Regions from separate parts of the Lysinibacillus sp. FSL K6-3209 genome, predicted to be linked through region 2. Evidence: a T-box and tRNA genes for the amino acid it is inferred to sense, from the RefSeq annotation. Region 2 holds a T-box; the other regions hold tRNA genes.
What was found. A T-box is a leader RNA that pairs with one kind of tRNA and senses whether it is charged. The one in region 2 lies ahead of ileS (isoleucine--tRNA ligase), so its partner is inferred to be a tRNA-Ile.
Positions count from the first base shown of each region.

Region 1 (9,909 bases), 2.0 Mb from region 2:
AACGTGAACCTATTATGGCAGGTGTACATCCACTGCTTGATTTAGCACCACGTCATATTACTGCCCACACATTATATATAAAGCGCGCATCTGGGCAAGAAACATTTATTGATATTACAAGCATTCAGCACTTTGAAGAGAAATTCCCTACGATTACAAAACTTTGCAATGACAACGGTATTGATTTACAAAATGGCCTAATCCCTGTAGCACCTGGAAGTCATTTCTTAATGGGGGGCGTTATAGCTGATGACATAGGAAGAACTACGATTGCTAACCTGTATGCTGTTGGCGAAGTTGCTTGTACGGGCGTTCATGGAGCAAATCGTTTAGCTAGCAATTCATTACTGGAAGGCATCACATTCGGCCAAAAGATGGCTCAATATATCATACAAACTGGTTGCAACCAAACGAATTTCACGCTTGCTGATGCAAAATATCATCAGTCGATGCCCCCATTATTACCGAAAGAGCAATTACAACAAACAATGATGCATACATTAGGCATCGTTCGAAACCCTATCGATATGCGGCATTTTGCAGAGCAATTGCCTGCATTACAAGATTTACTTCAAGTGAATGTGATGAATTTCAATGCACAGCATCTTGAACTCTACATGATGCATATTGTTGCTTCGCTGATGGTGCATGCAGCTCTTACACGAACAGAAACTCGTGGCGCTCATATTCGCAACGATACGCCTAACAGTGATACAGACTGGGCACGGCGCTGGATTATTTTTCAACAAGGACAAATGAAAGTGAGGAATTCATTGTATGAATATCATCAAGCTCGAGGAAATGCTCAAACAATTTTTTAATGAGGACATAGGAGATGGGGATTTATCAAGCGAACTTATCTTTTCAGTTGAGCAAACAGGTTCCTTTTCCTTTTATGCAAAAGATAGTGGTATTTTTTGTGGAACACCTATTATCGAACATGGTTTTCGGTTACTCGATCCTTCCATGCAGATCACAATGCATAAAAATGATGGTGATGCCGTGAACTATGGTGATATTCTTGCAGTTATTAAAGGACCACTACAGAAATTATTAATAGGAGAACGGGTGATTTTAAATCTTATTCAGCGCATGTCTGCTATCGCCACGGCAGCCAATAGAGCAGTTCAGGAAACTGCAGGAACTACTGCAAAAATTTGCGATACACGTAAAACGATTCCAGGCTTAAGAATGCTTGATAAATATGCTGTACGTATAGGTGGTGCTTATAATCATCGAAGTGGTTTATACGATGCGATTATGCTCAAGGATAATCATATTGCTTTTGCTGGTAGTATTACAGAAGCTGTACAAACCGCTCGTAAAAAAATTGGGCATACGGTAAAAATCGAGGTAGAGATTGAAACGAAAACTCAATTAGATGAAGCCATTGCAGCAGGTGTAGACATTATTATGTTCGATAATTGTACGCCTGAAGAAATAGCAGCTTGGATTCAATCCGTTCCATCACATATTGCTACTGAAGCTTCTGGTGGTATTACATTAGAAAATTTACATGCTTATGCAAAGTCAGGTATTCAATGGATTTCACTAGGTTCACTAACTCATTCAGTAAAAGCCTTTGATATAAGTGCACTTGTACAAATGAAAGGAGAGCATACACTTGTCCATCACTAGTCTACTACAACAAACTTCATTACTTCCTGAGCATTACCGCACATTATCAACGACCGAAATGGAGTCTCGAATTTTAGCTATTAAAAAGAAACTAGGTAAGAAGCTTTTTATTCCTGGACATCACTATCAAAAAGATGAAGTGATTCAATTTGCTGATGCCACAGGAGATTCCTTACAGCTTGCTCAAATTTCTGCTGCTAATACAGAAGCAGAACATATCGTTTTTTGTGGAGTACATTTTATGGCCGAGACAGCTGATATGCTCACTACTGAAAGACAGCATGTTTATTTACCTGATATGCGTGCAGGTTGTTCCATGGCAGATATGGCGGATATTTATCAAACAGAGCAAGCTTGGCCTATTTTACAACAACTTTTTGGCAATACAATATTGCCGTTAACATATGTAAATTCGACTGCAGCCATTAAAGCATTTACTGGTCGTCACGGTGGAGCTTGCGTAACCTCCTCCAATGCCAAAGAAATGGTAAAATGGGCTTTTTCACAAAAGCAGCGTATTTTATTTTTACCAGATCAGCATTTGGGTAGAAACACTGCATTTGACTTAGGTGTTCCACTAGAAAGTATGGCGGTTTGGAATCCTCATACAAATACACTTGAAACAGACCAATCACCAGAAAAAATCAAAGTCATATTGTGGAAAGGACACTGTTCGGTGCATGAAGGTTTTACAGTACAACATACTGCTAAGGTTCGTCAAACATATCCAAATATGCGCATTATTGTTCATCCTGAATGTAGCCGTGAAGTGGTAGCTGCTGCAGATGATGCAGGCTCTACAAAATATATTCTCGATACGATTAATAACGCCCCAAGCGGCTCGGCGTGGGCAATCGGAACAGAAATGAATCTAGTAAACCGCATTATTCAACAACATCCTGATAAACATATAATCTCTTTAAACGAAAACTTCTGCCCTTGTCTTACAATGAATCGAATCGACCTTCCACATTTACTTTGGTCACTTGAAAGTATTGACCAAGGCAAGCCACATAATCGCATTCAAGTGGATGCGTCAACGGCTGAAGAAGCTCGTAGCTCTCTTGAAAGAATGCTATCACGTAGTTAAGCAAAAAATCGTCTACCGATTTAATGGTAGACGATTTTTAAAATGATCTAGACAAAAAAAACACAGTCGCTATGATTGCTCATAGCGACTGTGTTTTAGTATGACCCCTACGGGATTCGAACCCGTGTTACCGCCGTGAAAGGGCGGTGTCTTAACCGCTTGACCAAGGGGCCAATGGCGGAGAAGGAGGGATTTGAACCCTCGCGCCGGTTACCCGACCTACACCCTTAGCAGGGGCGCCTCTTCAGCCTCTTGAGTACTTCCCCATAAATAAAAAAATGGCTCCGAAGGCAGGACTCGAACCTGCGACAACCTGATTAACAGTCAGGTGCTACTACCAACTGAGCTACTTCGGAATAATGGTGGGCCTAAATGGACTCGAACCATCGACCTCACGCTTATCAGGCGTGCGCTCTAACCAGCTGAGCTATAGGCCCATTGGAGCGGGTGATGAGAATCGAACTCACGACATCAGCTTGGAAGGCTGAGGTTTTACCATTAAACTACACCCGCGTATATGGTGGGTCAGGACGGAATCGAACCGCCGACACTTAGAGCTTCAATCTAATGCTCTACCAACTGAGCTACTGACCCATATACTTTGACTGAACCTATTTTAAAATGGCGGTCCCGACCGGGATCGAACCGGCGATCTCCTGCGTGACAGGCAGGCATGTTAACCGCTACACCACGGGACCATTTGGTTGCGGGGGCTGGATTTGAACCAACGACCTTCGGGTTATGAGCCCGACGAGCTACCACTGCTCCACCCCGCGATAATATGTTTATTCACTTCGAGTTTTTTGTACACCATTTACTAAAATTAAAACTGGAGGAGGTAGAGGGATTCGAACCCCCGCGCGGTGTTACCCGCCTGTCGGTTTTCAAGACCGATCCCTTCAGCCAGACTTGGGTATACCTCCGTACTATTATATAAATGGTGGACCTTGCAGGACTCGAACCTGCGACCGGACGGTTATGAGCCGTCTGCTCTAACCAACTGAGCTAAAGGTCCTTTAAGATGGCGGCAGAGGGGATCGAACCCCCGACCTTACGGGTATGAACCGTACGCTCTAGCCAGCTGAGCTACGCCGCCAGGATCTTTATACTGGTTATAAATTATGGTGGAGCCTAGCGGGATCGAACCGCTGACCTCCTGCGTGCAAGGCAGGCGCTCTCCCAGCTGAGCTAAGGCCCCATAAGTTACAATTTTTTGAAAATGGTCGGGAAGACAGGATTCGAACCTGCGACCCCTTGGTCCCAAACCAAGTGCTCTACCAAGCTGAGCTACTTCCCGTTCATTTATTGGCGCGCCCGGCAGGAGTCGAACCCACAACCTTCTGATCCGTAGTCAGACGCTCTATCCAATTGAGCTACGGGCGCTTGATAAAATGGTGCCGAGGGCCGGAATCGAACCGGCACGGTAGTCACCTACCGCAGGATTTTAAGTCCTGTGCGTCTGCCAGTTCCGCCACCCCGGCACATTGGAGCGGAAGACGAGGTTCGAACTCGCGACCCCCACCTTGGCAAGGTGGTGTTCTACCACTGAACTACTTCCGCATGTGCATAAGATTATTTATCCTGGCAATTATCAAATTCAAATAAAATGGTGCGGGTGAAGGGAGTCGAACCCCCACGCCTTGCGGCGCTAGATCCTAAGTCTAGTGCGTCTGCCAATTCCGCCACACCCGCATCTTATTGTTGGCAATTAAAAATGGTGAGCCATGAAGGACTCGAACCTTCGACCCTCTGATTAAAAGTCAGATGCTCTACCAACTGAGCTAATGGCTCAAAAAATGGTGCCGGCTATAGGAATCGAACCCACGACCTACTGATTACAAGTCAGTTGCTCTACCTGCTGAGCTAAACCGGCATATGGTGGAGGATGACGGGCTCGAACCGCCGACCCTCTGCTTGTAAGGCAGATGCTCTCCCAGCTGAGCTAATCCTCCTGGGTATTATGCCTAGCGACGTCCTACTCTCACAGGGGGAAGCCCCCAACTACCATCGGCGCTAAAGAGCTTAACTTCCGTGTTCGGTATGGGAACGGGTGTGACCTCTTTGCCATCATCACTAGACTATTTACGGCTTTCAATATACATCGTATTTCTTTGTCAGCTTCATTCGTTCAGTCAGTCACGTACAGATGTACGCTCCTTCCTTCTCTCAATTGCTTCCGCGAACTACTCGTATCTTGAAACCCTTTTATGAAAGGTTGTTCTTTCAAAACTGGATAAACGGTTCATTGAATGTTTCAAACTTTTTGGTTAAGTCCTCGATCGATTAGTATTCGTCAGCTCCATGTGTCACCACACTTCCACCTCGAACCTATCTACCTCATCGTCTTTGAGGGATCTTACTTACTTGCGTAATGGGAAATCTCATCTTGAGGGGGGCTTCATGCTTAGATGCTTTCAGCACTTATCCCGTCCACACATAGCTACCCAGCGATGCCTTTGGCAAGACAACTGGTACACCAGCGGTGTGTCCATCCCGGTCCTCTCGTACTAAGGACAGCTCCTCTCAAATTTCCTACGCCCACGACGGATAGGGACCGAACTGTCTCACGACGTTCTGAACCCAGCTCGCGTACCGCTTTAATGGGCGAACAGCCCAACCCTTGGGACCGACTACAGCCCCAGGATGCGATGAGCCGACATCGAGGTGCCAAACCTCCCCGTCGATGTGGACTCTTGGGGGAGATAAGCCTGTTATCCCCGGGGTAGCTTTTATCCGTTGAGCGATGGCCCTTCCATGCGGAACCACCGGATCACTAAGCCCGTCTTTCGACCCTGCTCGACTTGTAGGTCTCGCAGTCAAGCTCCCTTGTGCCTTTACACTCTACGAATGATTTCCAACCATTCTGAGGGAACCTTTGGGCGCCTCCGTTACCTTTTAGGAGGCGACCGCCCCAGTCAAACTGTCCGCCTGACACTGTCTCCTGCCCCGCTAAGGGGCATGGGTTAGAATTTCAATACAACCAGGGTAGTATCCCACCGACGCCTCCTTCGAAGCTGGCGCTCCGAGATCTCTGGCTCCTACCTATCCTGTACAAGTTGTACCAAAATTCAATATCAGGCTACAGTAAAGCTCCACGGGGTCTTTCCGTCCTGTCGCGGGTAACCTGCATCTTCACAGGTACTATAATTTCACCGAGTCTCTCGTTGAGACAGTGCCCAGATCGTTACGCCTTTCGTGCGGGTCGGAACTTACCCGACAAGGAATTTCGCTACCTTAGGACCGTTATAGTTACGGCCGCCGTTTACTGGGGCTTCAATTCGCAGCTTCGCTTGCGCTAACCACTCCTCTTAACCTTCCAGCACCGGGCAGGCGTCAGCCCCTATACGTCACCTTACGGTTTTGCAGAGACCTGTGTTTTTGCTAAACAGTCGCCTGGGCCTATTCACTGCGGCTCTCATGCGCTTGCACGCTCAAGAGCACCCCTTCTCCCGAAGTTACGGGGTCATTTTGCCGAGTTCCTTAACGAGAGTTCTCTCGCACACCTTAGGATTCTCTCCTCGACTACCTGTGTCGGTTTGCGGTACGGGCACCTCTCACCTCGATAGAGGCTTTTCTTGGCAGTGTGAAATCAGGAACTTCGTCCATACGGACTCGCCATCACAGCTCAACGTTACAGTGTGCGGATTTGCCTACACACACGCCTTACTGCTTGGACGCGCACAACCAACGGCGCGCTTACCCTATCCTACTGCGTCCCCCCATTTCTCAAACGGTGAGGAGGTGGTACAGGAATATCAACCTGTTGTCCATCGCCTACGCCTATCGGCCTCGGCTTAGGTCCCGACTAACCCTGAGCGGACGAGCCTTCCTCAGGAAACCTTAGTCATACGGTGGACGGGATTCTCACCCGTCTTTCGCTACTCATACCGGCATTCTCACTTCTAAGCGCTCCACCAGTCCTTCCGGTCTGACTTCAACGCACTTAGAACGCTCTCCTACCACTGACATCGTAGATGTCAATCCACAGCTTCGGTGAATCGTTTAGCCCCGATACATTTTCGGCGCAGCGTCACTCGACCAGTGAGCTATTACGCACTCTTTAAATGATGGCTGCTTCTAAGCCAACATCCTGGTTGTCTGTGCAACGCCACATCCTTTTCCACTTAACGATTACTTTGGGACCTTAGCTGGTGGTCTGGGCTGTTTCCCTTTTGACTACGGATCTTATCACTCGCAGTCTGACTCCCGTGTATAAATATCTGGCATTCGGAGTTTGTCTGAATTCGGTAAACCGGGATGGCCCCCTAGTCCAAACAGTGCTCTACCTCCAGTATTCTCATCACGAGGCTAGCCCTAAAGCTATTTCGGAGAGAACCAGCTATCTCCAAGTTCGATTGGAATTTCTCCGCTACCCACACCTCATCCCCGCACTTTTCAACGTGCGTGGGTTCGGGCCTCCAGTAAGTGTTACCTCACCTTCACCCTGGACATGGGTAGATCACCTGGTTTCGGGTCTACGACCACGTACTAATTCGCCCTATTCAGACTCGCTTTCGCTGCGGCTCCGCCTTCTAAAGCTTAACCTCGCACGTAATCGTAACTCGCCGGTTCATTCTACAAAAGGCACGCTATCACCCATTAACGGGCTCTAACTACTTGTAGGCACACGGTTTCAGGATCTCTTTCACTCCCCTCCCGGGGTGCTTTTCACCTTTCCCTCACGGTACTGGTTCACTATCGGTCACTAGGTAGTATTTAGCCTTGGGAGATGGTCCTCCCGGATTCCGACGGAATTTCACGTGTTCCGCCGTACTCAGGATCCACTCTGGAGGGAATAAACTTTCGACTACAGGGCTTTTACCTGCTCTGGCGGACCTTTCCAAGTCGCTTCATCTAACTCATTCCTTTGTAACTCCGTATAGAGTGTCCTACAACCCCAAGAGGCAAGCCTCTTGGTTTGGGCTCTTCCCGTTTCGCTCGCCGCTACTCAGGGAATCGATTTTTCTTTCTCTTCCTCCAGGTACTTAGATGTTTCAGTTCCCTGGGTCTGCCTTCAAGACGCTATGTATTCACGTCAAGATACTACGCGATTAAACGTAGTGGGTTCCCCCATTCGGAAATCTCCGGATCAAAGCTCACTTACAGCTCCCCGAAGCATATCGGTGTTAGTGCCGTCCTTCTTCGGCTCCTAGTGCCAAGGCATTCGCCGTGCGCCCTTAATAACTTAACCTATCGGCTTCCAATCCACTGCGCATTTCGTTGTCAGCTTCTCTCGTTCAATCAGTCACGTACGTAAGTACGCTCCTTCATTCACTCGTTCGCTTCCTAGAACTGCTTGTGTCTTGAAACCCTATTATTAGTTATTAAGCCTAAAAACTTAATTTAAAAAATAAATGTGTTTGTTACAATTTCAATGTCGTTTTATCCAGTTTTCAAAGAACAAATTCACTACCTGTTTCTACTTCTTCGCAAATTTGCGACGAAAGCGTAGCGACAGGAGCACAGTTTTGAAGTATTTCATCGTAATGATGAACCTTCAAAACTGAACGCAAAACGTAATCTTACAAACCCAAGGTTTGTATTCCGAAAATATCCTTAGAAAGGAGGTGATCCAGCCGCACCTTCCGATACGGCTACCTTGTTACGACTTCACCCCAATCATCTATCCCACCTTCGGCGGCTGGCTCCAAAAGGTTACCTCACCGACTTCGGGTGTTACAAACTCTCGTGGTGTGACGGGCGGTGTGTACAAGGCCCGGGAACGTATTCACCGCGGCATGCTGATCCGCGATTACTAGCGATTCCGGCTTCATGTAGGCGAGTTGCAGCCTACAATCCGAACTGAGAACGACTTTATCGGATTAGCTCCCTCTCGCGAGTTGGCAACCGTTTGTATCGTCCATTGTAGCACGTGTGTAGCCCAGGTCATAAGGGGCATGATGATTTGACGTCATCCCCACCTTCCTCCGGTTTGTCACCGGCAGTCACCTTAGAGTGCCCAACTAAATGATGGCAACTAAGATCAAGGGTTGCGCTCGTTGCGGGACTTAACCCAACATCTCACGACACGAGCTGACGACAACCATGCACCACCTGTCACCGTTGTCCCCGAAGGGAAAACCATATCTCTACAGTGGTCAACGGGATGTCAAGACCTGGTAAGGTTCTTCGCGTTGCTTCGAATTAAACCACATGCTCCACCGCTTGTGCGGGCCCCCGTCAATTCCTTTGAGTTTCAGTCTTGCGACCGTACTCCCCAGGCGGAGTGCTTAATGCGTTAGCTGCAGCACTAAGGGGCGGAAACCCCCTAACACTTAGCACTCATCGTTTACGGCGTGGACTACCAGGGTATCTAATCCTGTTTGCTCCCCACGCTTTCGCGCCTCAGTGTCAGTTACAGACCAGATAGTCGCCTTCGCCACTGGTGTTCCTCCAAATCTCTACGCATTTCACCGCTACACTTGGAATTCCACTATCCTCTTCTGCACTCAAGTCTCCCAGTTTCCAATGACCCTCCACGGTTGAGCCGTGGGCTTTCACATCAGACTTAAGAAACCACCTGCGCGCGCTTTACGCCCAATAATTCCGGACAACGCTTGCCACCTACGTATTACCGCGGCTGCTGGCACGTAGTTAGCCGTGGCTTTCTAATAAGGTACCGTCAAGGTACAGCCAGTTACTACTGTACTTGTTCTTCCCTTACAACAGAGTTTTACGAACCGAAATCCTTCTTCACTCACGCGGCGTTGCTCCATCAGGCTTTCGCCCATTGTGGAAGATTCCCTACTGCTGCCTCCCGTAGGAGTCTGGGCCGTGTCTCAGTCCCAGTGTGGCCGATCACCCTCTCAGGTCGGCTACGCATCGTCGCCTTGGTGAGCCGTTACCTCACCAACTAGCTAATGCGCCGCGGGCCCATCCTATAGCGACAGCCGAGACCGTCTTTCAGTATTGTCCCATGAGGGACAATAGATTATTCGGTATTAGCCCCGGTTTCCCGGAGTTATCCCAAACTATAAGGTAGGTTGCCCACGTGTTACTCACCCGTCCGCCGCTAACGTCAAAGGAGCAAGCTCCTTCTCTGTTCGCTCGACTTGCATGTATTAGGCACGCCGCCAGCGTTCGTCCTGAGCCAGGATCAAACTCTCCATAAAAGAAATTTGATTAGCTCAAATTGTTTTGCTGGCATCAATTTTGATGTCCAAAATTTTGTTTCGTTCACT
Region 1 is NZ_CP150264.1:3,523,571-3,533,479, forward strand. Features, by position in the region: gene nadB (L-aspartate oxidase) at 1-821, shown strand, start outside; gene nadC (carboxylating nicotinate-nucleotide diphosphorylase) at 778-1,638, shown strand; gene nadA (quinolinate synthase NadA) at 1,625-2,728, shown strand; tRNA gene MHH88_RS17220 (tRNA-Glu) at 2,830-2,901, opposite strand; tRNA gene MHH88_RS17225 (tRNA-Ser) at 2,904-2,994, opposite strand; tRNA gene MHH88_RS17230 (tRNA-Asn) at 3,008-3,084, opposite strand; tRNA gene MHH88_RS17235 (tRNA-Ile) at 3,089-3,165, opposite strand; tRNA gene MHH88_RS17240 (tRNA-Gly) at 3,168-3,241, opposite strand; tRNA gene MHH88_RS17245 (tRNA-Phe) at 3,247-3,322, opposite strand; tRNA gene MHH88_RS17250 (tRNA-Asp) at 3,351-3,426, opposite strand; tRNA gene MHH88_RS17255 (tRNA-Met) at 3,430-3,504, opposite strand; tRNA gene MHH88_RS17260 (tRNA-Ser) at 3,559-3,651, opposite strand; tRNA gene MHH88_RS17265 (tRNA-Ile) at 3,667-3,743, opposite strand; tRNA gene MHH88_RS17270 (tRNA-Met) at 3,751-3,824, opposite strand; tRNA gene MHH88_RS17275 (tRNA-Ala) at 3,851-3,926, opposite strand; tRNA gene MHH88_RS17280 (tRNA-Pro) at 3,949-4,025, opposite strand; tRNA gene MHH88_RS17285 (tRNA-Arg) at 4,035-4,111, opposite strand; tRNA gene MHH88_RS17290 (tRNA-Leu) at 4,121-4,209, opposite strand; tRNA gene MHH88_RS17295 (tRNA-Gly) at 4,214-4,288, opposite strand; tRNA gene MHH88_RS17300 (tRNA-Leu) at 4,336-4,420, opposite strand; tRNA gene MHH88_RS17305 (tRNA-Lys) at 4,444-4,519, opposite strand; tRNA gene MHH88_RS17310 (tRNA-Thr) at 4,526-4,601, opposite strand; tRNA gene MHH88_RS17315 (tRNA-Val) at 4,605-4,680, opposite strand; rRNA gene rrf (5S ribosomal RNA) at 4,691-4,806, opposite strand; rRNA gene MHH88_RS17325 (23S ribosomal RNA) at 4,992-7,919, opposite strand; rRNA gene MHH88_RS17330 (16S ribosomal RNA) at 8,289-9,840, opposite strand.
Region 1: it encodes a tRNA-Ile, which carries the amino acid that the T-box ahead of ileS (isoleucine--tRNA ligase) is inferred to sense. The anticodon was not compared.

Region 2 (9,909 bases):
ATGGGCATGTCTAATGACTTTGAAATAGCGGTAGAGGAAGGAGCTACATTCGTTCGAGTCGGAACGGCTCTTGTTGGAAATGAAAGAGGGGAACAGGATGAGCATGAAAAATAAAATTAAAAACTTCTTTTATCTTGAAGAAGAATTAGAAGAAGAAATCACGCAAGCTCCTATTCAACAGCAACAACCCGTACAGCAACAACCGATTCATGCAGCTAAACCTAAAAAGGTCATTAAGGAACGTAAAGCACAGATTCATGAAATTGTACCGCAAAGTACAGCTGCCAATAATAATATTGTCAGTTTACAAGCAGCTATGAATACAAAGGGTGCGAAAGTTGTATTAGTAGAACCGAGAGTTTATGCAGAGGCACAAGATATCGCAGAAAACTTAAAGAACAAACGTGCAACGATTGTTAATCTACAACGTATCGAACGAGAACAAGGTATAAGAATCATCGACTTTTTAAGTGGTACAGTCTATGCACTTGGTGGAGACATTCAACGTATAGGCAAAGATATTTTCTTATGCACACCAGATAATGTAGAAGTGTCTGGCGAAATTTCCAATTTTATTTTAGACGATAATTAATAGCGAGGATTGTAGTTTATATGACTTTATATATCATTTTGCATTATGTGGATTTAGCATTTACTGTGTATTCATTTATGCTAGTTGCATATGTTTTAATGTCTTGGGTACCTGCTGCTCAAAGTTCAGCAATTGGCCGTTTTTTAGAAAAAGTATGTGAGCCGTATTTAGGGATTTTCAGAAAATTTATTCCAACTATCGGTATGATTGATATTTCTCCGATTGTAGCAATATTTATGTTGAATTTTATTAAAAACGGACTTTTTATTGTAATTCAAAAAATATTCTTTATGTTTTAGTCAAAATCCTCACAGTTGGTGGGGATTTTTTGTGTAAAGGGGAAATACTAGGCTTAAAAAAGTAGTAGTTTCTAATGAATGAACAAATGGATGAGGTAGATGAGGTGAACGATAGATGGAGCATTTAATACAACATTTTAGGAAGGACGAGCAACCCTTTATTGAGCAAGTAGTAAGCTGGCAGCGCGAGGTGGAAGATCGTTATGCCCCTAAACTTACTGATTTTTTAGACCCAAGACAGCGTTTTATTGTAGCATCTGTTATTGGGCAAAACAATGTGCTCCATACAACAAGTGATGGTCTATTTCATGAGGCAGAACGTCAGCGCATGCTTATTTTCCCAACATATTTTGAGCCCCAGAAGGAAGATTACCAGCTGAAAGTCTTTACTATTCACTATCCTGCAAGGTTTGTGCAATTACGTCATCCCGATGTACTCGGTGCCCTTTTATCACTGGGCCTTGATCGTGCCAAATTCGGGGATATTCGCGTCAATGAACAACAAGTACAGTTTGTCGTAGCGGAAGAGGTGGCAGATTATATACGCCTTCATTTAACGGGGATTGGGAAAGTAAAAGTACATGTCGAATCAATGAAAGAGTTCCAAGCACTTATCGAAAATGAAGAGGACTGGCAGGAGGAGTCACATACGGTGTCTTCTATGCGTTTAGATGTCATTATTGCAACGGTATTAAAGGTTTCTCGTCAAAAAGCTCAAGCACTTATTACAGGAAAAAAAGTGCGAGTAAACTGGACTGAACGAGATACAGTTGCTTTTGAGTGTCAAGAAGGTGATATTTTGTCCATACGTGGAAGTGGTCGAGTGAAAATAATAATGACTGAAGGCCGAACAAAGAAAGATAAAATCCGTTTACAAATCGGTCGATTGACCCAAAAAGGCTAAAAAACATGTAATTTCCATTTATTTTTACTGCTAAGTTGTTAGAACAATTGTATAATAAGAATTACGAATGTACATGTAAAGGAGAGAAGGATCGTATGCCATTATCACCTATTGATATACATAATAAGGAGTTTACAAAATCTTTCAGAGGATATGCTGAAGATGAAGTAAATGAATTTTTAGATCAAATCATTAAAGATTATGAAAAATTACTGCGTGAAAAAAAAGAAGTCGATAAGCAATTAGAAATGGCTTTAGAGCAAGCGAGACATTTTAATTCTTTAGAGGAAACATTACAAAAATCTATAGTGGTTGCCCAAGAGGCGGCTGATGAAGTACGCAGAAATTCGCAAAAAGAAGCAAAGCTTATTGTGAAGGAAGCAGAAAAAAATGCTGATCGCATCGTCAATGAGGCATTAACGAAAGCACGTAAAGTAACAATCGAGATAGATGAACTGAAAAAACAATCAAAGGTTTTCCGCAATCGTTTTAAAATGCTTGTAGAAGCACAGTTAGATTTACTGAATGCAGATGATTGGGATCATTTATTGCAGTATGATATTGATTTAACCGAAATTCAGTCTTCTGTTGAGGAAGCGCAAGAGTCAGAAGAAATGTAAATAAGGCTTTTACTTAAAAGTGAAGGTATCATGTGATGAATATGACTTGACGCAATTCGTGGATTTCCATATACTATTGTAATAGTAAATAAAATAAGCACTTATATGCATAGAGGCAGAGACGAAGACAGTATTTGTTAGGCGTTGACAAGCGATTTGGGGATAGTGGGAGCCCATACAAGCAAATAACAAAGAAAATCACTTCTGAGCTAAATAACTGAACGGCTAGTAAGTTATTTCGGAGCGCACAACGTTAACGTGCTTTCAAGCGGTAGTATATTATGTACTACAACTAGGGTGGTACCGCGAGTTCAAGCTTCTCGTCCCTTACAGGGATTGAGAGGCTTTTTTGTTGTTACTGTTTTGACTTTTAGGGCAACATTCGCAGGACATTCGAAATAGCATCGTTTTTAAAAAAAGCGCAAGTCGTGTTGCATTTACTTTGCTGAGGCTTTGAAGAAGCTGCATGCCATGAATGCTAAGCAGTTGTTCTCTGTTTGCGAAAAATAAAGGAGGAATTACAAATGGTGGAGTATAAAGAAACCTTATTAATGCCGAAAACGGATTTTCCTATGCGTGGGAACTTACCAGCAAATGAACCAAAAATGCAAGAAAAATGGAATGAGATGGACATCAATAAATTACAAATGGAGCGTACAGCTGGTCGCCCAGAGTATGTGTTACATGATGGCCCCCCATATGCAAATGGTGATATTCATATTGGCCATGCGTTAAATAAAGTGATAAAAGATATGATTACACGCCATCGCTCCATGACTGGCTATCATGTCAACTATATTCCAGGTTGGGATACACATGGTTTACCAATTGAACAAGCTTTAACAAACAAAGGTGTTAAACGTAAAGAAATGTCCATTGCAGATTTCCGTGAGCTTTGTGAAAAATATGCTTATGAGCAAATTGACAATCAGCGTGCACAATTCCGCCGTCTAGGTATTCGTGGCGATTGGGAAAACCCATATATTACGTTAAAACCAGAATTTGAAGCGCGCCAAATTGAAGTATTCGGTAAAATGGCGGAAAAAGGCTATATTTATAAAGGTTTAAAACCTGTATATTGGTCGCCTTCATCTGAGTCAGCATTAGCGGAAGCAGAAATTGAATATAAAGATGTTAAATCAGCTTCTATTTATGTCAGCTTTGCTATTAAAGACGCAAAAGGTGTTGTGCCAGCCGATGCGAAATTTATTATTTGGACGACTACACCTTGGACACTACCTGCAAACTTAGGGATTTCGTTAAATCCAGAGTTTATCTATGTGGTTGTGGCGGTAGCAGATAAAAAATTCATTATCGCGAAAGAATTGTTAGAAACAGTTGCAAAAGAGCTTGAATGGGAAACGTACGAAGTTGTGCAAGAAGTAAAAGGGGAAGCATTAGATCGTCTTGTAGCACAACATCCATTCTACGACCGTGAATCGCTTGTGATGGTCGGGGAACATGTTTCTGCTGAAGCAGGTACAGGTTGTGTTCATACAGCTCCAGGACATGGTGAAGATGACTATCAAATTGGGAAAGCTTATGGTTTACCTATTCTTAGTCCAGTGGATAACAGCGGTTGTTATACAGACGAAGCACCAGGTTTTGAAGGTGTCTTCTACAATGATGCAAACAAAATGGTTACTGCCAAATTAGAAGAAGTTGGCGCACTTGAAAAATTAAGCTTCTTTACGCACTCGTATCCACATGACTGGCGTACGAAAAAACCAGTTATTTATCGTGCTACACCACAATGGTTTGCGTCTATAGATGCCTTCCGTGATGAATTATTAGCAGCGGTTAAATCGACGACATTTACACCTGCTTGGGGTGAAACACGTCTTTATAATATGATTCGTGATCGTGGCGATTGGGTTATTTCTCGTCAACGTGCATGGGGTGTACCAATTCCAATTTTCTATGCTGAAAATGGTGAACCAATCATTACACCAGAAACAATTGCGCATATTTCTGCATTATTCCGTGAACATGGTTCAAATATTTGGTTCCAAATGACTGCGAAAGAATTATTGCCAGAAGGCTTTACACATCCAGGTAGCCCGAATGGTGAGTTTACGAAAGAAAATGATATTATGGACGTTTGGTTTGACTCAGGTTCATCTCACCAAGGTGTGCTAGTCGAACGTGGACTGAAATATCCAGCAGATCTTTACTTAGAAGGTTCTGACCAACACCGTGGATGGTTTAACTCTTCGTTAATTACATCTGTGGCGATTAATGGCCATGCGCCTTATAAAGGCTTATTAACGCATGGTTTCGTTCTTGATGGCGATGGTCGCAAAATGAGTAAGTCACTAGGAAACGTTATTATCCCTCAAAAGGTAATGGACCAATATGGTGCTGATATTTTACGTCTATGGGTAGCATCTGTAGATTATACGGCTGATGTGCGTATTTCTATGGATATGTTAAAACAAGTGTCTGAAGTGTACCGTAAAATCCGTAATACATTCCGTTTCTTACACGGTAATGTAGCTGATTTCAATCCACAAAAAGATCGTGTAGCCTATGCAGATTTACGCGAAATGGATCAATACATTTATATGCGTTTACAAGATGTCTTAAAAACGGTGCGTGCTGCTTACGACCGCTATGATTTTGCGGCTGTCTACCATGCGGTGAATAACTTTGTTGCTGTAGAATTATCTTCTTTCTACTTAGACATCGCAAAAGACGTTGTTTATATTGAAGGGCATGACAATAAAGACCGTCGTGCAATGCAAACAGTCATGTATGATACATTAATGACATTAGTAACAGTCATGACACCAATTATTCCACATACAACGGATGAGGTTTGGTCTTACTTACATGCACAAGGTGTTGTAGAAGAGGTGTCAGTGCAATTAACTGATTTCCCATCAGTAGATGAGCAAGCAAACTTTGAGGAGCTTCGTGGCAAATGGGCAGCGATTATCGAAGTGCGTGATGATATTCTAAAAGCATTAGAAGAAGCGCGTAATGCTAAAACAATCGGTAAGTCTCTTGAAGCGAAAATAACAGTTTATGCTAACCCAGAAGTGTTAACATTATTGCATGATGCAAACATTGATTTTGCCCAACTTTCTATCGTTTCTGCTTTTGAGGTAGCAGCAATTGAATCAGCTCCTGCTGAAGCGTTAGCGTTAGAACATGTTTCTATTGTTGTTGAAAAAGCAACAGGCGAAAAATGTGAGCGTTGCTGGTCAATTTCTGCAACAGTTGGAACAAATGAAGCACATCCAACAGTGTGTGCTCGTTGTGCCGAAGTTGTTGAAAAATATTATGTATAAAAATTAATGAACAATGAGCAGCTCGATGATTTTAGATCGGCTGCTCATTTTTTGAATGCGTGGAAAATGTTGAACATACCGATCCAAATTAAGAACATAGTGGAAAGTAGACCATAAATGGGAGGTAAGCGAGGATGTCTAGATGAATAGGTTTTAGGATACAAACATGCAAAAGTAATCTTTATTTAAACAATATTTCGATTGTGTTTCGGTAATCCGTTGGAGATATTCCTACATATTTTTTAAATGTAAGGCTGTAATAATTGGGTGTATTAAAGCCAGAGCTTGCTGCGATTTTTTCAATGGTGTAGTCAAATTTCCGCAAGTATGGGAGTGTTTTAATTATGCGTGTATACGCTACATAATCGACAAAATTACGACCCGTTTCTTTTTTAAATAATCGGCTAAAGTGAGTAGGACTAAAATTAATAGATTTTGCTACATCGCTAATAACTAGCTGTTCATCGTAATGCTCCTCAATGTAGTGAATAGCCTTTTGTAGCTGTTCATGCTTCGTTAAATCCTCATAAAATCGTATATGAATATTATCGACTGGTGGCTTTCTACGTGCTTTTCTAGCTTGACTATAGGATTCTTTGACTTGCATAGATTGCAAAAAAACACCACCAATGCCCATAAAAAGATGGATACTATAATCGTTTTTCAATTGCTCAATCACTGTCAGTAAAGTAGTGACACCCTCTTCCCAATGTTTAAAGGATGTATACGTTATAGGAATCCGCATGAGCAGTAATAAATAACGCTCGAAATTTAAAAAGGACAACGGTGCTTTATCGGCAAAGTGTTGACGAAAAACATTTGTAATTACACTACTAGCATCATAAGGAATCGGTCGGTTGTGCTGAATATCTACGTAGCCTTGAATTAAGAAAACGATATTGGGAATACAGTCAGTTGATAAAAAGGAAGAGGCTTGTACAATTTCCTGTTCATTGTTGATTTCTCCCCGTATTAAGCGTCTCAAAAACGCTTCGCGAAACGGCGATGTATGATCTTGAGGAAATTGTTGCGAAAGTTCAAGCATCGTGACTGTACTTGCTTGCTGTTCTTTATAGGAAGTATAAAGCTTTTTTACAATTCGTAAAAACTTTTGTTTGTGCAACGGTTTTATTAGAAGCGCTTGTAAATTTAATTCAATGGCAATACCAGCCGAGTAAGCTAGGTGTACTGCAACAATCGGGACAATTATACTGTTAGGATAATGTTTCTTTAAACGATTGACCTTAATCCAATCAAATAATCCCCTAATTTCATAGACGAATATAACTACTTCATGTGCACTTGGTTGTGTACATTCAGTAAATGTGTTAGGGAGGAATTCTTCTAACCACCCTAGCATTTGCTGTTTTTCAATTGAATTCTCAACGTACCATACGACGCCTAAAATACTAAACAGCCCCTTTCTAAAGTCAAAAAATATAATGAAGGTTACTAGAAATATTTTAACTTAAAATAGCAATATTTTGTACTAATACAGCAAAATATTGTACCTATATTATTGGAAAAATAGAATAGAATAGTTGTAGTGAATAATAATTTGAAATTTCAGATAATTATTCATCTATACAAAAGGGGGTTAGTAATATGGCAGGAAGTCATGATTACGAGTATGTAGAAGCTGGAACTGTAGATGTGAAAGATTTGCCACCGTTAGATCCGACAACACATAAAATTATGAAGGATGAGTTTACTACAGGATTTAGCTTAACGGTATTTTATTTTATTTTAATTTTTACTATTCCAGTGATGAATTGGTTTGCTCCTGAATTTGCATTTAAGAAATTGTGGGGCGGTATGACCGTTACTTGGTTTGTTACGACAATCGTCATGATGTTGATGGCTTTTGTCATTGCCTTTGTGCATACGACATTGTATGAAAAGCGCTTGAAAAAATATGAGATGTCAACGAAGTAGTGCAACTTAAGGGGGTAGGTTGAATGTTAGAGACAATTTTAGAACCAAAAATGTTATTAACAATTGCCCTAATGGGAACGATTGTATACATTACGTATTTAACGAAAAAAAATACAACAGCATCTGATTTCTTCGTTGGGGGACGGAGCTTTGGATGGTTTACGAACGGTTCAGCTATAGGGGGAGACTATTTAAGTGCAGCTACATTTTTAGGGATTGCTGGTTTAACCTTTCAATTAGGCTATGATGGAGCCTATTATGCATTTTGCTTCTCGATTGGTTTGACGCTATTAGCTATTTTTGTTGCTGGGCCATTAAGAAGATTTGGTGCATTTACCGTAGCAGACTTTTTAGCCTATCGCTTTCATAGTAGACGAGCTCGTTTAGCCGCAGTCATTGTAGTTTTAGCAATTTCAGGTTTCTATGCGGCGCCACAGCTACTAGGCGCAGCACAAATATTAAGTATGTTCTTTGGGACTTCTTATGAATTTGGTATTATTTTCACATGTGTCGTGATGATTTTCTATGTAGGAATCGGTGGTATGAAGGGCACGACGATCAACCAAGCATTAGAGCTGTGGATTCGTCTAGGTGCATTTATTGTGATGCTTATTGCAGCGATGTATGGTGGCTTGCATTACGATAAAATTTTAGCAGCCATCAATTCCTTTAATGGACCTATTACTGGGACATCACCGTATGCCTTGGATGGAAGCGATATAAATTTTGATGGTGCCGCATGGACGGGGACAGGCTTCTATTTCCCGACGTTTTGGCAAACGATTAGTATGACCATTGGTTTAGCATTAGGTACGATAGGGTTACCGCATATTTTATTGCGTTTTTATACAAATCCGAGTGCTAAGGCTGCACGTAAATCTGCTTTAATGGCGATTGGTATTGCGAGTGCATTCTTCTTGTTAGCCGTATTTTTAGGGGTTGTTGGTCGTGCTATTTTCATTTCAGGTACTGCGAGTGAGGAAGTAATGAGAGATTTAGTGCTTGGTGGCAATAATATGGTTATTCCAACAACGGCGCTTGCATTAGGGGGCGATTGGCTGCTCGGTCTTGTGATTGCAGGGGCATTCGCTGCTATTTTCTCTAACTTATCAGGATTATTTATTACAAGCTCTGGTGCATTAGCGCATGATTTATATGCTAGCTTTATGAAAAAAGATATTACACAAAAACAGCGTGTAGTTGCTGGAAAAGTGGCGATTGTTATTTTAGGTATTTTATATGGCGGACTTGGGTTACTCGTAAAGGATGCTTCCATCGGTCATTTAGTTGCTTTAGCATTTACGGTTGCCGCAAGTACATTTACACCAATCTTTATATTAGGTATTTGGTGGAGAGGGATGACCGAAAAAGGAGCAATTGCAGGGTTAGTGATTGGTCTCCTCGTGTCGATGTGGATGATTTTCTTACCAGGAACACTTCCAAGTTTCCTACAATTCAAAATCCCTGGCATCGTAACAGTACCAGTCGGTTTCCTATCTGTTATTGTTGTGTCATTATTAGATCGTAAAGTACCTGCTGATGTAAACGATTTCATGAAGCGAGTGCACTCGAAGGAATCCGAAACTGCATAGATGATTAACATTGCACGTTAGTTCTTTTAGTGAAGAAAGCATAGACGGTAGACCCATTCAAATTTCTTTGAGTGGGTCTACCGTTTTTTAAACTTCTATAAAAATTGTACGAAAAACGTAAAAGCTTACTATATTAAGACGGCTAGACTAAACAGTGAGACCGCTGTTGAAAAGCGTCACCATCTTGATGTATTTTTTCAAACCAGAATATCATATTAGCAGTCGATACTAGTTGATTGGAGTGGAAGGCGCGACACTCCTGCAGGAACAGCACGAGCGGAAAATCCATTTTTGCGGCTTCTGCCGCAAAAATTAGTTGAAGCCGTGCCTGCGGAAAGGGAGCGCCTGGAACGGAAATCAACGGTTTTCTATTTTTGAATGGAAAGCTTCCTCGAATAGAGGGACAACTTGTTGTTTATTAGGAAATGGCTTTAGTAGGATAGCGGCAGGCTATGATTTTTACTTTTGGACTACAGCGTGTGTTTCTGTCATATTTTCATGTTATATTAGTTATTGCTATATAAGCTCTTATGGTAGAATAGGTAGGATGTTGAGTGAACGGAGGAATAGCTGTGTATAAATATTATGGATTGGCCGCTTTTGTCATTATTCTCGATCAATGGACAAAATGGCTAATTGTGAAAAATATGGAGTTTGGTGAACGTATTGCCGTA
Region 2 is NZ_CP150264.1:990,788-1,000,696, forward strand. Features, by position in the region: gene MHH88_RS04680 (YggS family pyridoxal phosphate-dependent enzyme) at 1-114, shown strand, start outside; gene MHH88_RS04685 (cell division protein SepF) at 98-592, shown strand; gene MHH88_RS04690 (YggT family protein) at 613-891, shown strand; gene MHH88_RS04695 (RNA-binding protein) at 1,007-1,795, shown strand; gene MHH88_RS04700 (DivIVA domain-containing protein) at 1,891-2,415, shown strand; T-box leader at 2,525-2,746, shown strand; gene ileS (isoleucine--tRNA ligase) at 2,940-5,708, shown strand; gene MHH88_RS04710 (AraC family transcriptional regulator) at 5,890-7,068, opposite strand; gene MHH88_RS04715 (hypothetical protein) at 7,314-7,643, shown strand; gene MHH88_RS04720 (cation acetate symporter) at 7,667-9,235, shown strand; gene lspA (signal peptidase II) at 9,808-9,909, shown strand, end outside.

Region 3 (9,909 bases), 2.1 Mb from region 2:
ATCAATGGGTTATACAGTGGAGGAAGCACGACAGTTTTTTAGAATATCATTTGGACCAACAACAACATTTGAAGAAATTGATCAATTAACCTTTGTGTTGTCTAATATTGTAAAATTCTAAAATAAAGTAGGATATACGTTAGAACTGTATTGAACAAAGCCTTTAATTTTAACTTATAATTATTACTTCCTGTGGAAATTAAAGGCTTCTCGGTTCTGATAAATTGCTTCTTGACGTTACTAGTATAAGCATGAGCTTTAAGTGATAACTCAAAAGCGGTAACATCTAAAACTTAATGTTGAAAAGAAGTAATAACTACCTTTACGATAGGGATGTAAACTAGCACGACCATTAAAGAAACAGTAGTAGTGTTTGTTAAAAAATATACGTCCTTTTGTCGACAATCTAACTATTTTATTTATTTGTGTAAATAAAATGTTTTCTTTTGGAAAAACAATTGCTATAATGGTTAGTAGAGCGATAAATTCTCTCACATAGCAAAAATATCTTCAAAAAGTAATAATTTCTTTTTTTTATAAAAAAGTGTTGCATTCTCTAGATAAACGTTATACAATAATTCTTGTCTTGAAGGACAGGTAAATAACTTCAAAACGAAATACATAAAAGTTTCGAGATAAAAGCTATTCGCAAAAGTGGTTGAGAGAAGGAAGAAGCGTACTCTAGTATGTAACTGACCGAACACATGAAGCTAATGCAGTAATACTTTGGATTGAAAGTCGAAACATAGTCTAGTGATGATGGCAAAGAGGTCACACCCGTTCCCATACCGAACACGGAAGTTAAGCTCTTTAGCGCCGATGGTAGTTGGGGGCTTCCCCCTGTGAGAGTAGGACGTCGCTAGGCATAATACCCAGGAGGATTAGCTCAGCTGGGAGAGCATCTGCCTTACAAGCAGAGGGTCGGCGGTTCGAGCCCGTCATCCTCCACCATATGCCGGTTTAGCTCAGCAGGTAGAGCAACTGACTTGTAATCAGTAGGTCGTGGGTTCGATTCCTATAGCCGGCACCATTTTTTGAGCCATTAGCTCAGTTGGTAGAGCATCTGACTTTTAATCAGAGGGTCGAAGGTTCGAGTCCTTCATGGCTCACCATTTTTAATTGCCAACAATAAGATGCGGGTGTGGCGGAATTGGCAGACGCACTAGACTTAGGATCTAGCGCCGCAAGGCGTGGGGGTTCGACTCCCTTCACCCGCACCATTTTATTTGAATTTGATAATTGCCAGGATAAATAATCTTATGCACATGCGGAAGTAGTTCAGTGGTAGAACACCACCTTGCCAAGGTGGGGGTCGCGAGTTCGAACCTCGTCTTCCGCTCCAATGTGCCGGGGTGGCGGAACTGGCAGACGCACAGGACTTAAAATCCTGCGGTAGGTGACTACCGTGCCGGTTCGATTCCGGCCCTCGGCACCATTTTATCAAGCGCCCGTAGCTCAATTGGATAGAGCGTCTGACTACGGATCAGAAGGTTGTGGGTTCGACTCCTGCCGGGCGCGCCAATAAATGAACGGGAAGTAGCTCAGCTTGGTAGAGCACTTGGTTTGGGACCAAGGGGTCGCAGGTTCGAATCCTGTCTTCCCGACCATTTTCAAAAACTTGTAACTTATGGGGCCTTAGCTCAGCTGGGAGAGCGCCTGCCTTGCACGCAGGAGGTCAGCGGTTCGATCCCGCTAGGCTCCACCATAATTTATAACCAGTATAAAGATCCTGGCGGCGTAGCTCAGCTGGCTAGAGCGTACGGTTCATACCCGTAAGGTCGGGGGTTCGATCCCCTCTGCCGCCATCTTAAAGGACCTTTAGCTCAGTTGGTTAGAGCAGACGGCTCATAACCGTCCGGTCGCAGGTTCGAGTCCTGCAAGGTCCACCATTTATATAATAGTACGGAGGTATACCCAAGTCTGGCTGAAGGGATCGGTCTTGAAAACCGACAGGCGGGTAACACCGCGCGGGGGTTCGAATCCCTCTACCTCCTCCAGTTTTAATTTTAGTAAATGGTGTACAAAAAACTCGAAGTGAATAAACATATTATCGCGGGGTGGAGCAGTGGTAGCTCGTCGGGCTCATAACCCGAAGGTCGTTGGTTCAAATCCAGCCCCCGCAACCAAATGGTCCCGTGGTGTAGCGGTTAACATGCCTGCCTGTCACGCAGGAGATCGCCGGTTCGATCCCGGTCGGGACCGCCATTTTAAAATAGGTTCAGTCAAAGTATATGGGTCAGTAGCTCAGTTGGTAGAGCATTAGATTGAAGCTCTAAGTGTCGGCGGTTCGATTCCGTCCTGACCCACCATATACGCGGGTGTAGTTTAATGGTAAAACCTCAGCCTTCCAAGCTGATGTCGTGGGTTCGATTCCCATCACCCGCTCCAATGGGCCTATAGCTCAGCTGGTTAGAGCGCACGCCTGATAAGCGTGAGGTCGATGGTTCGAGTCCATTTAGGCCCACCATTATTCCGAAGTAGCTCAGTTGGTAGTAGCACCTGACTGTTAATCAGGTTGTCGCAGGTTCGAGTCCTGCCTTCGGAGCCATTTTTTTATTTATGGGGAAGTACTCAAGAGGCTGAAGAGGCGCCCCTGCTAAGGGTGTAGGTCGGGTAACCGGCGCGAGGGTTCAAATCCCTCCTTCTCCGCCATTGGCCCCTTGGTCAAGTGGTTAAGACACCGCCCTTTCACGGCGGTAACACGGGTTCGAATCCCGTAGGGGTCATACTAAAACGCAGTAAATGTGATTTCACATTTACTGCGTTTTTTTTGCTAGATTAAAAATTTGAGAGAGCATCGTTTCCGACTGTCTATTTATAAATCCAATGATGATTCTCTTTACTAGTATTATTAGGTAATATAGGTATAAGCAATAATAGAGGGGGATCATACGAATGAGCGAAAACTTAAGATGGGTGTATAATCGACAATATCATTTACAAGAGAATTTAGAACAAGGTAAAGATATACTACAAAAATTTACAGTAGAACAGGTTAATTGTGTGGAAAGATTCCATCATACATATGAAAATTTTGAAAAAACACCTATACATGATTTAGATGCTTTAGCACTGCATCTTGGGGTTAGTAAGATTTTTGTTAAAGATGAGTCCTATCGCTTTGGCTTAAATGCGTTTAAGGTGTTAGGTGGTATTTATGCGATTGGCAAATATATTGCGAAATTGCTAGATCAAAATATTGATGAATTGTCTTTTGAACAATTAAAACTACCTGAAGTGAAAGAAAAATTAGGCGACTGTACCTTTATTTCAACGACAGATGGCAATCATGGGCGCGGGGTTGCTTGGGCAGCAAGGGAACTTGGCTGTAAGGCGCGAATTTATATGCCTGCTGGTAGTGCGGAAGAGCGCTTGCAAAATATTAAAAATGAAGGCGCATATGCAGAAATCACTTCAATGAATTATGATGAAACGGTAAGGTATACCTCACAGCTTGCAAAGGATAATGGCTGGATAGTGATACAGGATACAATGTGGGAAGGTTACGAAGAGATTCCATTATGGATTATGCAAGGCTATACAACATTGGCAAAAGAGATTGTTGACCATTTGCAAGAAGCACCGACCCATGTATTTTTACAGGCAGGTGTAGGTTCATTTGCAGGAGCTATAGTCGCTTTTTTACAACAATATTATGGTCAGCAACTAACATTTGTTTTAATTGAACCAGATGCAGCTAATTGCTTTTATGAGAGTTTTAACCGAGGAACAGGACAGTTTGTTACTGTCGGTGGAGAAATGCAAACCATTATGGCTGGCTTAGCATGTGGGGAGCCTAACCCTATCGCTTGGGATATTTTAAAAGCATATACAAAGGTAAGTATTAGTTGTAGTGAGAAGGTAGCTGCAACGGGTATGCGCGTCTTGGGAAATCCACTTGGCGCGGATAATCGTATTGTTGCAGGAGAATCAGGAGCAGCGCCATTTGGATGTTTTTATGAATTAATGACAAATGAGGATTACTATGATTTAAAGGTAGCTTTACAGCTCAATCCAAAGTCAAAGATATTGTTTGTTAGTACAGAGGGAGACACAGACGTAGAAAACTACAGAAATATAGTGTGGCATGGGAAGTATGCTAAATAGGAAAGGTGAGCATCTTGGAATTTTCTGAGATGTTCTTTTTTATGTTATGGTTTTGATAATTCAGCGATTATGTATTTTATATTGTTTTAACCCTTGACCTTAACGCTGCGGAAAGGTTTACAGTATAAATATGGAGGTGAAAGCAATGGAGTATACCATTTTACAGCTTGCTAAATTGTCAGGGGTAAGTACGAGAACGTTGCGGTATTATGATGAAATTGATTTACTAAAGCCGGCAAGAACAAATGAAGCAGGGTATCGCTTTTATGGGCAACAAGAAGTCGATATTCTTCAGCAAATTTTGTTTTATAAAGCGTTAGATATGAAGCTTGAAACCATTTACAACATTATTCATGCACCTGAATTTCAACATATATCAGCATTAAAAACACATCGTGATGCTTTATTACAACGAAAAAAACAGCTAGATCAATTATTAAAAACAGTGGAACAAACCATTCAATCGATTGAGGAGGAACAACCAATGACGAACGAAGAGAAATTTGAAGGCTTTAAAGAAATGCTGATTGAGGAAAATGAAAAACAATACGGTAAAGAAATTCGTGCAAACTATGGCGATGAAAAGGTCGATGCATCGAATGCGAAGTTTAAGAATTTATCAGAGGAACAATATAAGGCAATGCAGCAACTCGAACAGCAACTATTTGAACGATTAAAAGAGGCAATGGCTATAGGCGACGTGAAAAATGATGTCGCCATGGAAGTGGCAGAACTGCATAAGCGTTGGCTGAGCTTTTCGTGGTCGCAATATACAAAGGAAGCACATGCTGGTTTAGCACAAATGTATATAGCAGATGAACGTTTTACTGCATATTACGATCAACATGTGTCAGAAGGTGCTACTCAATTTCTCCATGATGTAATTAGAGAATACACACAAAACTAATGGAATCCTTCTCATACAGATGTTTTAGAAATAGATATTTAGGAAAAAATGAAAGTATGAGGAGGAGATTTTTTTGAATCAACAAATGATCGAAAAGTTTAAAAACCAATTACAGCAGGAATTACAAGAACTAGAGAAGCAGCTAGAAGAATCAGAGCGACCGCAGGCAACAGAGCTCTCAAATTATGATAACCATCCAGCTGATAATGCAAGTGATTTAACAGACCAACTTACAGAGATGGCCATTGATGAACATCGCAGTGACCATGCTGAAGAAATCGAGCATGCGCTGCAAGCAATAGAAGATGGCACATATGGTAAGTGCGCTGTATGTGGCGAAGAAATTCCGTTAGGCCGTTTAGAGGCTATGCCACATGCATTGACATGTGTAGAGCATGCTGAGCAAAGAGACGATTTACTGCGACCAGTAGAAGAAGATGTGTTATCCTCTTTACCAAAATCAGATGATTTCGAAGAGCTTGAGGAATTTGGTTCGTCTGATACACCATCAGATAAAATGTAAAAAATAAGAGCATTTCTTCCCTTAAACAGTATAATAACTGTATGAGGTGATTGACATGGAAATAATTGATTTACATTGTGATGTTTTATTAAAGTTAACGACATTAGAAGAACCGAAATTTGGAAATGATAGCCGATTACATGCTAATAAAGAAAGACTGCAATTAGGGCAAGTAAAAGCACAAGTATTTGCCATTTTTATCGACCCTGAAATACCTCAAAGTATGCAATTTTTAGAGGTTATGCGCCAAATTGAAGCCTTTCATACACAAGTATTACAAACAGAGGGCATGGTGCATATTACGGAATGGTCACAACTCGATACGTTAGCACCTCATGAAATTGGTGCTATCTTAAGTTTAGAAGGCTGTAGTGCAATTGGCGAGGATTTGACAAAGCTTTCCGCCATTTTGGATGCAGGTGTTATGTTAGTAGGTCTTACATGGAATGAAGAGAATGCTGTAGCCTATGGTGCTGAGCAAGATGCTAGCCTCGGTTTAAAGCCATTTGGTAAGGAAGTTGTTAATATGCTAAATGAGCGGGATATTATCATTGATGTTGCCCATTTAAATGAGCAAGGATTTTGGGATGTACTGCCGCTAGCAAAGCATATTATTGCTAGCCATAGCAATGCACGTGCCATTTGTGACCACCCGCGTAATTTAACAGATCAACAGGCTAAGGCACTTGTTGAGCATGGGGGGCATATTCATCTAGTCTACTACCCGCATTTTATTGGCGACAATGCAACAATGGATGATTTAATTGAGCATATAAAGCATCTGGCAAGTGTCGTTGGAATAGAGCATCTTGGGGTAGGTTCTGATTTTGACGGAATAGATATGACAATCAAAGGTCTTGCACATGCAGGTGAGGCGCAAAATTTATTAGAGATGTTACGTGAGCATTTTTCAGATGAAGAAGTTCGCGGAATTGCGCATAATAATTTCAAACAATATTTAAAAAAAGCAGCAACTAAATAAAGTTGCTGCTTTAGCGTGTCAACAGAGTAAAAATCGCTACGAAGTTATTTCTGCTATAGGCAAACGCACACCGATAGTCGCCATTTTCTAACTTGCCTGTGATGCGCCCACATTTAACGTTTTATGTTGTGCTCGTTGAAGTCGCTGCCTCCGTTGCAATCAACTAACCATATTAATAAAAGAAATAATTTACTAATAAACCAATTGCTAATAGGAAACCGAAGAATGTATTTGTTTGCGCTGTAAATTTCATCGCGGGCATTACTTCTTTGGCTTCTTTTTTATCGCGGAAAATTTGGATTGCTCGGAGTGGCTTCGGTACACTTAGGAAAATGATAAGCGCCCAAAAAGTAATCCCATCAATGGCTACTAATGCGATAACCCAAAGGTACGAAACGATGAAAAAGCCAGATAACACAGAAATAGCACGGTCGCGGCCTACTAAAATGGCCAGTGTTTTACGTCCACCTTCTGTATCGCCAACGATGTCACGAATATTATTAGAAAGCATAATGGCGCCAACTAAAATCATACTCGGAACAGAAAGTAATACCGCATCTAATGTGACAGTAAGTGTTTGAATGTAAAAGGCAATTAAGACAATACCCATCCCCATGACTGCGCCTGAAACAAGCTCTCCAAAAGGTGAATATGCGATAGGGTACGGCCCTCCTGTATATAGAAAACCTATAAGCATACATACTAGTCCAACTGCAGCAAGCCACCAAGAAGTGGAAGCACAAATATAAATGCCAAGTAGCATAGCTAGTGCATAAAAGCTTAAGGCAATCAGCATAATCGTTTTCGGTTGAACACCGTGACGCACAATCGTGCCACCAATGCCGACAGAATGTTCATTATCTAATCCTAACTTGTAATCATAATATTCGTTGAACATATTTGTTGCTGCTTGAATCAGCATACTGGCAATCAGCATTGCAAAAAACAGTCCAAAATGAATGGTTTCTTTTTCAATTGCTAGCGCAATCGCTGTTCCTAAAAATACTGGAACAAATGAAGCGGTTAAAGTATGTGGACGAGTTAAATGCCACCAAACTTTAAAACCCCTATCAGCTTCAATGACTTTGGTCATAAGGTCTTTCTCTCCTTCAACTATTGTAGACTCTTCTTATTTTATACGAAGAAAGAGAAATTGGATAGGTTCACAGCTTATTACATACTGTTATGTTTAAAAAAATGATACAATAGTACATGCATTTGAGAGATGGGAATATAAATTAAGCAGTAGAAAGAACAGAGCCGTCAAACATATAGGACGGCTATTTTAGCGGAACAAGTAATGCTAAAGACGGATGTCACAGATGGATTTGTGAGTGATATCAAAGCGACAGACGTAGGATGTTATGTACGTGAAGGACAACGCAACACGTACCATAACGCGAAAACATCATTGATATGTACATTGCAATAACGGAGGTAATTTTCATGCAACAGAAGTGGTACCAAGCCACAGAAGTAGAAGTGGACTCTTTGGGCCAAAACCTTCATTTTTATATGGAAACAATCGAAGTAAGTCGCTTATCGGCTCTTGCATTTTTTGCAGCGGGCGAGGAGCGTTATAAAGGTGAACGATTTTATTGGCAAAATAGAGAAAAAACAATGACATTAGTTGGGCTAGGACACGCTCACACAATTCAAAATAACGAAAAAAATAACCGCTTTGATGCTGTAGAAGCAGAGTGGAAGCGCTTAACGAAAAATTGCGTAAAAGGTCAAGTTGAACTACAACCAATTTTATTTGGTGGTTTTACATTTGATCCACAAAATAATGTAGGTGGGGAGTGGACGGACTTTCCAGAGGCTTATTTTGCCTTAGCAACGTATCAGCTTGTTTTACGTGATGATAAAGCCTATATAGGCATTCACCTTATTGCAAATGCTGCTGAGGCAGATGGACAATTAGAGGCGTTGCGTAAAGAACGAAATCATTTAATCCATGCTGCTCAAGTAAAAGAAGTGAAAATGTATGCGAAGCCCGAAATCACAAATTATTTCGAGCCTTATAAGGATCCTTATTTAGCATCAATTGATCAAGTGACAGCATTAATTAAAGCAAAGAAAGCGGATAAGGTTGTCATTGCACGTTCCCTTGCGCTGCAATTTAAGGAGCAAGTAACTTCACCTCAAGTATTAGCTCAAATAATTCACGAACAGCCTGAAAGCTATTTGTTTGGGTTGGAGTGGCAAGATTTATTATTTTTCGGCGCATCTCCTGAGCGTCTTGTAAAGGTTGAAAATGGTCGTGCCTACTCATCATGTGTTGCAGGATCTATTCAACGAGGAAAAACGGCGGAGGAAGATGAAGCCTATGGACAAAGCTTATTAAATGATCCGAAAAATGGTGGAGAACATCAATATGTAGTCGATATGATTGCGGAAACATTCCGAAAAAACTGCGTTGAAATGAAAATACCTGATGGACCACGCTTACTAAAAATTAGAGACATCCAACATTTATTTACACCTGTTGAAGGTCAGCTAAATAACGAAGCAACCATTTTGCAGTTGACGAAGCATTTGCATCCAACACCTGCTTTGGGCGGTGTGCCAAGAAAAGAGGCAATGACCGCTATACGTAAATACGAGCCAATGAACCGTGGTCTTTACGCTGCACCTATTGGCTGGTTAGATGCGGAGGGTAACGGAGAATTCGCAGTTGCGATTCGTTCAGCAGCTCTACTAAAAGATAAAGCTTATTTATATGCAGGTGGCGGTATTGTAGCTGATTCAGAGCCACAATCTGAATATGAGGAAACATTAGTGAAATTCCGTCCAATGCTTCGAGCGTTAGGAGGACAAGTACATGAGTGAACGGAAAATATTGACTGATTATGTTTATAAAATGGTTGCATCATTAGTACAGGCAGGTGTCCAACATGTTGTTGTAAGCCCAGGGTCACGGTCGACGCCACTAGCTTATGCTTTTGCCTCAACAAAGCAATTGACGATGTACCGTCAAGTAGATGAGCGAGCTGCTGCATTTTTTGCGCTAGGCATTGCTAAGGCGACTACTAAGCCTGTCGTTTTGTTATGTACATCTGGTACTGCGGCGGCAAACTATTATCCTGCGATTGTGGAGGCCAGTTATGCAAGAGTACCACTAATTGTTATAACAGCCGATCGTCCACATGAATTACGTGAAGTAGGAGCACCACAAGCCATTAATCAGACGAATTTATACGGAGCACATGTAAAGTGGAGTGTGGATTTTCCGCTAGCGGATGGTGCTGCACCGACATTGCCATTTATTGAACGTCATATTGCACGTGCAGTAGCTATTGCAACAAGTGCACCATTTGGACCAGTACATCTTAACGTACCGTTCCGTGAACCGTTGCTCATTGATTTTCGAGAGGAGCTTCCAACTGT
Region 3 is NZ_CP150264.1:3,511,829-3,521,737, reverse strand. Features, by position in the region: gene MHH88_RS17200 (cysteine desulfurase family protein) at 1-121, shown strand, start outside; rRNA gene rrf (5S ribosomal RNA) at 750-865, shown strand; tRNA gene MHH88_RS17190 (tRNA-Val) at 876-951, shown strand; tRNA gene MHH88_RS17185 (tRNA-Thr) at 955-1,030, shown strand; tRNA gene MHH88_RS17180 (tRNA-Lys) at 1,037-1,112, shown strand; tRNA gene MHH88_RS17175 (tRNA-Leu) at 1,136-1,220, shown strand; tRNA gene MHH88_RS17170 (tRNA-Gly) at 1,268-1,342, shown strand; tRNA gene MHH88_RS17165 (tRNA-Leu) at 1,347-1,435, shown strand; tRNA gene MHH88_RS17160 (tRNA-Arg) at 1,445-1,521, shown strand; tRNA gene MHH88_RS17155 (tRNA-Pro) at 1,531-1,607, shown strand; tRNA gene MHH88_RS17150 (tRNA-Ala) at 1,630-1,705, shown strand; tRNA gene MHH88_RS17145 (tRNA-Met) at 1,732-1,805, shown strand; tRNA gene MHH88_RS17140 (tRNA-Ile) at 1,813-1,889, shown strand; tRNA gene MHH88_RS17135 (tRNA-Ser) at 1,905-1,997, shown strand; tRNA gene MHH88_RS17130 (tRNA-Met) at 2,052-2,126, shown strand; tRNA gene MHH88_RS17125 (tRNA-Asp) at 2,130-2,205, shown strand; tRNA gene MHH88_RS17120 (tRNA-Phe) at 2,234-2,309, shown strand; tRNA gene MHH88_RS17115 (tRNA-Gly) at 2,315-2,388, shown strand; tRNA gene MHH88_RS17110 (tRNA-Ile) at 2,391-2,467, shown strand; tRNA gene MHH88_RS17105 (tRNA-Asn) at 2,472-2,548, shown strand; tRNA gene MHH88_RS17100 (tRNA-Ser) at 2,562-2,652, shown strand; tRNA gene MHH88_RS17095 (tRNA-Glu) at 2,655-2,726, shown strand; gene dpaL (diaminopropionate ammonia-lyase) at 2,896-4,107, shown strand; gene MHH88_RS17085 (MerR family transcriptional regulator) at 4,253-5,014, shown strand; gene MHH88_RS17080 (TraR/DksA C4-type zinc finger protein) at 5,088-5,537, shown strand; gene MHH88_RS17075 (dipeptidase) at 5,593-6,519, shown strand; gene MHH88_RS17070 (1,4-dihydroxy-2-naphthoate polyprenyltransferase) at 6,692-7,612, opposite strand; gene MHH88_RS17065 (hypothetical protein) at 7,820-7,951, shown strand; gene MHH88_RS17060 (isochorismate synthase) at 7,966-9,351, shown strand; gene menD (2-succinyl-5-enolpyruvyl-6-hydroxy-3-cyclohexene-1-carboxylic-acid synthase) at 9,344-9,909, shown strand, end outside.
Region 3: it encodes a tRNA-Ile, which carries the amino acid that the T-box ahead of ileS (isoleucine--tRNA ligase) is inferred to sense. The anticodon was not compared.